2 regions of the Exiguobacterium sp. s46 genome follow, and region 2 is predicted to be linked to the other one. Evidence: a T-box and tRNA genes for the amino acid it is inferred to sense, from the RefSeq annotation. Region 2 holds a T-box; the other holds one or more tRNA genes.
What was found. The T-box of region 2 lies ahead of alaS (alanine--tRNA ligase). A T-box ahead of a tRNA ligase gene usually reads a tRNA of that ligase, here a tRNA-Ala.

Region 1: it encodes a tRNA-Ala, which carries the amino acid that the T-box ahead of alaS (alanine--tRNA ligase) is inferred to sense. The anticodon was not compared.

What each region holds. Positions count from the first base shown of each region.
Region 1 is NZ_JACSMY010000001.1:2,227,247-2,230,670, forward strand. It holds gene KNQ08_RS11470 (S8 family serine peptidase) at 1-1,166, opposite strand, end outside; tRNA gene KNQ08_RS11475 (tRNA-Ala) at 1,391-1,466, opposite strand; gene tatC (twin-arginine translocase subunit TatC) at 1,571-2,350, opposite strand; gene KNQ08_RS11485 (twin-arginine translocase TatA/TatE family subunit) at 2,358-2,555, opposite strand; gene KNQ08_RS11490 (redox-sensing transcriptional repressor Rex) at 2,555-3,214, opposite strand; gene KNQ08_RS11495 (ATP-binding cassette domain-containing protein) at 3,382-3,424, shown strand, end outside.
Region 2 is NZ_JACSMY010000001.1:1,495,301-1,498,724, forward strand. It holds gene alaS (alanine--tRNA ligase) at 1-1,552, opposite strand, end outside; T-box leader at 1,610-1,820, opposite strand; gene recD2 (SF1B family DNA helicase RecD2) at 1,863-3,424, opposite strand, start outside.

The DNA.
Region 1 (3,424 bases), 730 kb from region 2:
GCTTGGCTCGTTAAACCTGGGGCACCGACGACACCGATATCCGGGTTCGCTGTGTACGGGTTACCTGCACCATGACCTGCGAATGCCGAGTTACCAGCAGAAATCGCACACAAGATACCGTTGTTCATCGCGTTGACGATTGCACGTTGTTCTGGATCATCTGCATTGACGAACGATGCCGTCGATCCGAGACTCATGTTGATGACATCGGCTCCGAGTGCAATCGCATCATCGATCGCTTTAATGTAGATATCGCTGAATGTCGATGGCATTCCTGGATCGTTTCCGAAGACTTTCATCGCGAGGAGTTGTGTTTCCGGAGCGACCCCTTTGATGCCGCCGTTTGCTTCATCGCCGTTTGCTCCGATCGTACCCGCGACGTGCATCCCGTGCATCGATGCGCCCGCACCTAAATCACGGATTTCGCTATCGTGATCGGCATAGTTATAGCCGTACGGTACTTTTTCCGTGAAGTATTTTCCTTTTAAACCTTTTGTTTCTTTCGCACTATCGACTTTCGAAGAAGTCAAATCGATCTTCGTCTCAGGGCTCAAGACCATGTCCTTATGCGATGGATCGATTCCCGTATCGATGACGGCAACGATTGTTCCTTCCCCTTTAAAACCATAGTCCTGCCATGTTTCCTTCGCATTGACCATGTCCTTGCTGTACAGCATGTCTGGCTTTGCACCTTTAGCAACTTCCGGACGCGCGTATTCATGGGCGATATGTACGCTCTTGACTCCGTTGAGTTTTTTAATGTCTTCGATGTCGCCGAACTTAACTTCACCACTGAATCCGTTGATGACGGTCGTGAAGCTCTCCTTATATGTAACGGGAATTGATTTTTTAGCGATGGCTGACTTGACCGATTTTTGGACGCTGACGAGGCGATCTTTGATCGACTCTTTTTCGGCATTGCTCAATGTGCTATACCGCTTGTTTTGAGCCTGGGCGATTTGAATCGCCGGCTTCTCTTCCATCTCGATGACGACACGGACTTTATCCGATTGTTTGTAGTTCTTCTCTTGCCCCGATTTCTTCAGCGAGAGCGCTTGCGGTTTTTGACCCGTTGCTTTGTCTTGCGACGACAGTGCACCTTGCGCACTGACTAGATTGGAAGACGTCATTAAGACGGCTGCCATAAGTGCAATCTTCTTCTTCATGCGTTCGTTTTCCCCTTTTCTGTAAAACCATAGTAGTACTACTGATAAAACAGTTAAACGAAAATTCTGTATATTTAGTTTAATGAATTTAATGGAAATAAACAATTTATATTTGTCTATTTTTTTAATTTATTTGTTTTACATGACATTTTATATTTGTAAGGAATTTAACTGGGAGTAAAATAAAAACTCCTCGACGCTTCGAGGAGTTAGATATTTGGTATTGGTGGAGACTATCGGGATCGAACCGACGACCTTTTGGCTGCCAGCCAAACGCTCTCCCAGCTGAGCTAAGCCCCCATGAATTATCTTTAGTATACGCATCACTAACTGCTTTATCAATATAAAAAGAACGCTTTCATAAAAAAGAATCCCTTCCAAAATCGTCGGAAGGAATTCACGATTCATTTATTCAATTCACGCATCAAGTCCGCCTGTCGTTCAAGCTCTGCCTGTTGCTCGAGGATCAAGACCTTTTTGTACGTCCGCGCAGAAATCAAGATGCTGATCTCATAGAGAACGAACAATGGCACCGAGATCATCAAGTGTGACGTCACATCCGGCGGTGCGATCAATGCCGCAACGACGAACAGCACAAAGTACGCATATTTCCGATTCTTTCGCATGAAATATGGCGTCACGAGACCAAGACGCGTCAGGAACATCGTCACGACCGGCAATTGGAACAGAAGACCGAACGGCATCGTCAATCGGATTAAGAAACTGAAGTAGTTCTCGACTCCAATGACTTGTTCGATTCCGAGCTCTTTCCCGAGATCTGTTGAGACTTCAAGCAAGAAGGGAAGCAACCAGAAATACGAGAAGGCTACGCCAGCCAAAAATAGAAAGAAGATGACCGGAATATACGTCAATGTCGCTTTTTGCTCCTTGTCATAAAGTCCTGGTCGGACGAATGCCCAGAGTTGATACATCCAGAACGGTGACGCTAAAATCAGCGCAATGATGAACGCAAGATTCAAATACAACATTAAAGGATCGGCGACGTTGAAGGCATTCAAACCGATGCCGAGCTCTTTTAAGTCCGCTTGCAAGAAGCGAACGAGCGGTCGGACGAGCGGAAATGCGACAGCGAACAGGACGACGACGATGATAAGCGACCAGACGATCCGCTTGCGCAGTTCGTCAAGGTGCGACGTCATGCTTTGCTCTTGATCAACCGTCATGATTCAATCACTTCTCTTTCGGTTCGTCCTTTTTATCGTCGTCCATGATGCCGTTCGTGGCATTCTTGAACTCTTTCAATGTCTGACCCGCAGCGCGTCCGAATTCTGGTAACTTCTTCGGTCCGAAGATGATCAACGCGACGACCGCGATTAATCCGATGCTCGCTGGTCCGATACCTAGTGTGAGCGGGATAAGGTTTTCCATTATGATTTCACTCCTTCAGCTGATTGCGAATAATGCTTCATGAAATAAACTAACGACTGCAACTCGATCGATAAATCGATGTGATGGACCCGGACGCTCGCTGGCACGTTCAACCGCGCTGGCGTAAAGTTCAGGATGCCTGTCACACCATACTCGACTAACTCATCCGCTACTGACTGTGCGAACTGCGATGGAACCGTCAAGATGGCAACATCGACCTGATTCGCTTCGATTTGTTCTTTCATGTCCGAAACATGATAGATTGGAACGTCATGCGTCGTTGTTCCGACCTTCTCTTCGTCCGCATCAAACGCAACGACTATCCGAGTACTATTATTCTTTAAAAAGTTATAATTTGCAAACGCTGTTCCGAGATGACCGACCCCGATTAAGGCAACATTCGTCACCTCATCTTGATTCAAGGTTTTGCGGAAAAACGTTAAGAGATGTTGAACGTTATACCCATACCCCTTCTTCCCTAATGCCCCAAAGTAGGAAAAATCGCGACGAATCGTTGCTGAATCAACCTTCACCGCCTCGCTTAACTCAGCAGAAGAGACGCGGAGCTTGCCTGAATTGTATAAACTTTGGATGAAGCGATAATATAGCGGCAACCGTTTTGCTGTCGCTTGTGGAATTTTTGTGTCTGGTCCATTCATCCTGCAGTTCCCCCTTCGGCCACATCCATCGTGGCACCCAAATCTTTGCAAAAAGCTTTCTACTCTCCTTGATTGTAAACCACTTCACATAGAGTCACAAATAATATATTCCGCAGGACCTTGCGCTTTTGTTCGTGATAGACTAAAGGGTGGAAGGATGGATGGAAATGATACTCTTACAAGTCAATCAACTCTCGAAATCATTCGGCG
Region 2 (3,424 bases):
TGCCTTCGATTGTTCCTGTATCCGCGACTTCACCACCACTTTCAGCGTAGAACGGCGTGATGTCGAGAATGACTTGTGCTTCTTCACCAGCAGCGACTTCTGTGACTCGTTCTCCATCATGCAACAATGCGATGATTTTCGCATCCGCCTTAAGGTCGGTATAGCCGACGAACGTACTTTTATCTTTTAGCGTCGAGAGGACTTCCGATTGCTGTTGCATCGAACCACTCTCTTCACGCGCTGCACGTGCCCGCTGACGTTGTGCATCCATCGCTAGTTTGAAGCCTTCTTCATCAACAGACATCTGATGATCTTCCGCATACTCGACTGTCAATTCGAGTGGGAAACCATACGTGTCATACAGACGGAACGCATCTTCACCACTGATGACATGCTCACCGTTTGCCTTAGACGTCTGAGCGACCGTATTCAAGATTGCAAGACCGTCATGAAGTGTCTCGTGGAAACGTTCTTCTTCGTTTTTGATGACGCGTTTGATGAAGTCCGCTTTTTCTGGCACTTGTGGGTAGAAGTCGACCATGACGTTTCCGACCGTATCGACGAGTTCATACATGAACGGACGCTCGATTCCAAGCATCTTCGCATAACGAACCGCACGGCGTAGTAAACGACGAAGGACATATCCGCGTCCTTCATTCGAAGGAAGCGCACCATCACCGATCGCGAATGATACGGTACGGATGTGGTCTGCGATGACTTTGAATGCTACATCAAGTTTTGAATCGTCACGGTAGATTTTACCGCTGATCTCTTCTGTTTTGTGAATGATCGGCATGAACAGATCCGTATCGAAGTTCGTCGGCACGTCCTGCATGACACATGCCATCCGCTCAAGTCCCATTCCTGTATCGATGTTTTTACGCGGAAGTTCCGTGTAGTTGCCGTGTCCATCGTGGTTATACTGACTGAAGACGATATTCCAGATCTCGAGATAGCGTTCGTTTTCGCCACCTGGATAGAGTTCTGAATCGTTCGGATCGTCTCCAAAAGCAGGTCCACGGTCGAAGAAGATTTCCGTGTTCGGACCAGATGGACCTTCACCGATTTCCCAGAAGTTATCTTCAAGTGGAATGATCCGCTCAGCCGGTACACCGAGTTCAAGCCAGATTTGACGTGCTGCGTCATCTTCCGGGTGAATCGTGACCGAGAGACGTTCCGGGTCAAGACCGTACCAGTCATCACTCGTCAAGAGTTCCCAGCCCCATTTGATCGCATCTTCACGGAAGTAATCACCGACAGAGAAGTTTCCGAGCATCTCGAAGAACGTATGGTGACGTGCTGTTTTCCCGACGTTTTCGATATCATTCGTCCGGATTGATTTTTGTGCGTTGACGATACGTGGATTATCAGGAATGACACGACCATCGAAATACTTCTTGAGTGTCGCAACCCCTGAGTTGATCCACAAGAGCGATGGATCCTCGACCGGTACGAGTGAAGCACTCGGTTCGATCGCATGCCCTTTGCTTTGGAAGAAATCAAGATACATCTGACGGATTTGTGCACCCGTTAATGGTTTTAGAGCTTTCATGAACAGTTACCCCCATTGGTTTTATTTGGACGCAAAAAAGCGATGCCTTCATCCCTGAAAAGGGACGAAAGCATCGCTTCCGTGGTACCACCCTCGTTCGTAAGCAATCCATTGCCTACCTCGAACATCTGATAACGGGGATGACCCGCAGGTGTTTACACCCGACTCCGGAAGGAGCTTCAAAGGGACTCGAGAAAGTGATTGCAGCAGACTCACTTCTCTCTGGACTCGAGTTTTCCTTTTACTTATCTTCCATCAACGTGTTACGTCCATTCATCTATCGTGATTATTACCTATCGCACAGCATCCGTCAAGTCTTTGTCACCCCACCGAGTCGTTCAATCAATCGTGTTCGGCGCCGAGGCTCCTCTTCTTGCGACGCTTTATGAAACGCTCGTGGGTCGCCGAACAATAATAAACTCGACTTCGCACGGGTGACCGCCGTATAAATCAAGTTTCGGGAATGCTTGAATGCCCCCGTGAAATAGACCGGCATCAAGACGATCGGAAACTCGGACCCTTGTGCCTTGTGAATCGTAATCGCGTAGGCATGCGTGAATTGATCCCAGTCACTTCGGTTGTACTCGACTTCCGTCTGGTCGAAGCGGGCGATGATCTTATCCACCTTGTCGACGTTTTCTTTGGCGAAGAAAATATTGACGATTTCGCCGATATCTCCGTTATAGACGTTCTCTTCCGCATTGTTGACGAGCTGAAGAATCTTATCCCCGGTCCGGTAAATCCGGGTGCCTTGTTTGACTTCGCGTTTTTTCGGTTCCTCCGGATTGTAGACGCGTTGCAAGGCGACATTCAGTTCGTCGATTCCGACCTGACCACGGTAAGTCGGTGCCAAAACCTGAACATCGAATTTCGAATACCCTTTTGCAAGTGCTTTTTCCGCGAAGGCTGAGATGCCGCGTAACGTCTCTTGCGGAGACGCGGTGTAAAAGCGACGATCCGCAAGTGGTGATAACAAATCAGCTGACGTCGTCCGGTTCTTCAAATCGTGCGCGAGCCGTAAAATCGAAGAATCTTCCGCTTGGCGATGGACGACGTTCAAACGAACGACGGGAATCCCTTCCGTATCCATCAAATCTGCCAGCACCTGCCCAGGACCGACGGATGGTAACTGATCGCGGTCACCGACGAACAAGATTTTCATGCCGTTCGGCACAGCACGGAGCAGACTCGATAACAAGTAGATATCAATCATCGACGACTCATCGATGATCAGTACTTTCCCCGTGATCGGCTGATCTTCATTTAGCTGAAAGTTCGTTCCGTCATACTTCAATAGACGATGAATCGTCATCGCTGGGACGTCCGTTGCTTCCGACAAACGTTTAGCGGCGCGTCCGGTCGGTGCAACAAGAACGTACGGATAGACATCTCCCGTCTTGACGCGACTCTTCTCAAGCGGCCAATCATGAATTTCTTGCAGGGCATGTAAAATTCCCTTGATGACAGTCGTCTTACCGGTACCGGGTCCACCGGTCAGGACCATCAGCGGTGCTTTGACCGCTAACTCGATCGCTTCCCGCTGTTGCGCCGCATATTCCATGCCAAACTGTTCTTCGAGGTGCCCGATTGCTTCAAGGATCGTCGCGACATCGACTTCCTGTTCGGCACCGTTCGCCATGACCCGCGCGAGTTCCTTCGCCGCCCGAACTTCGGCATAAAAGATCGTCGGTAAATACAGACAGCCTTCTTCGAGCTTGACCTTATCTTCAGCGAGCAACAGTTCAATCGCTTGTTCTAGCCGTTCCCCTGGGTCTTCACCAAGCAACCGGGGCGCCCGTTGCAATAGCGAGTCGACTGTCGCAAAGGCATGTCCCTCTCCTGCTTCTTGTTCTAATATGTGCATGATCGAAG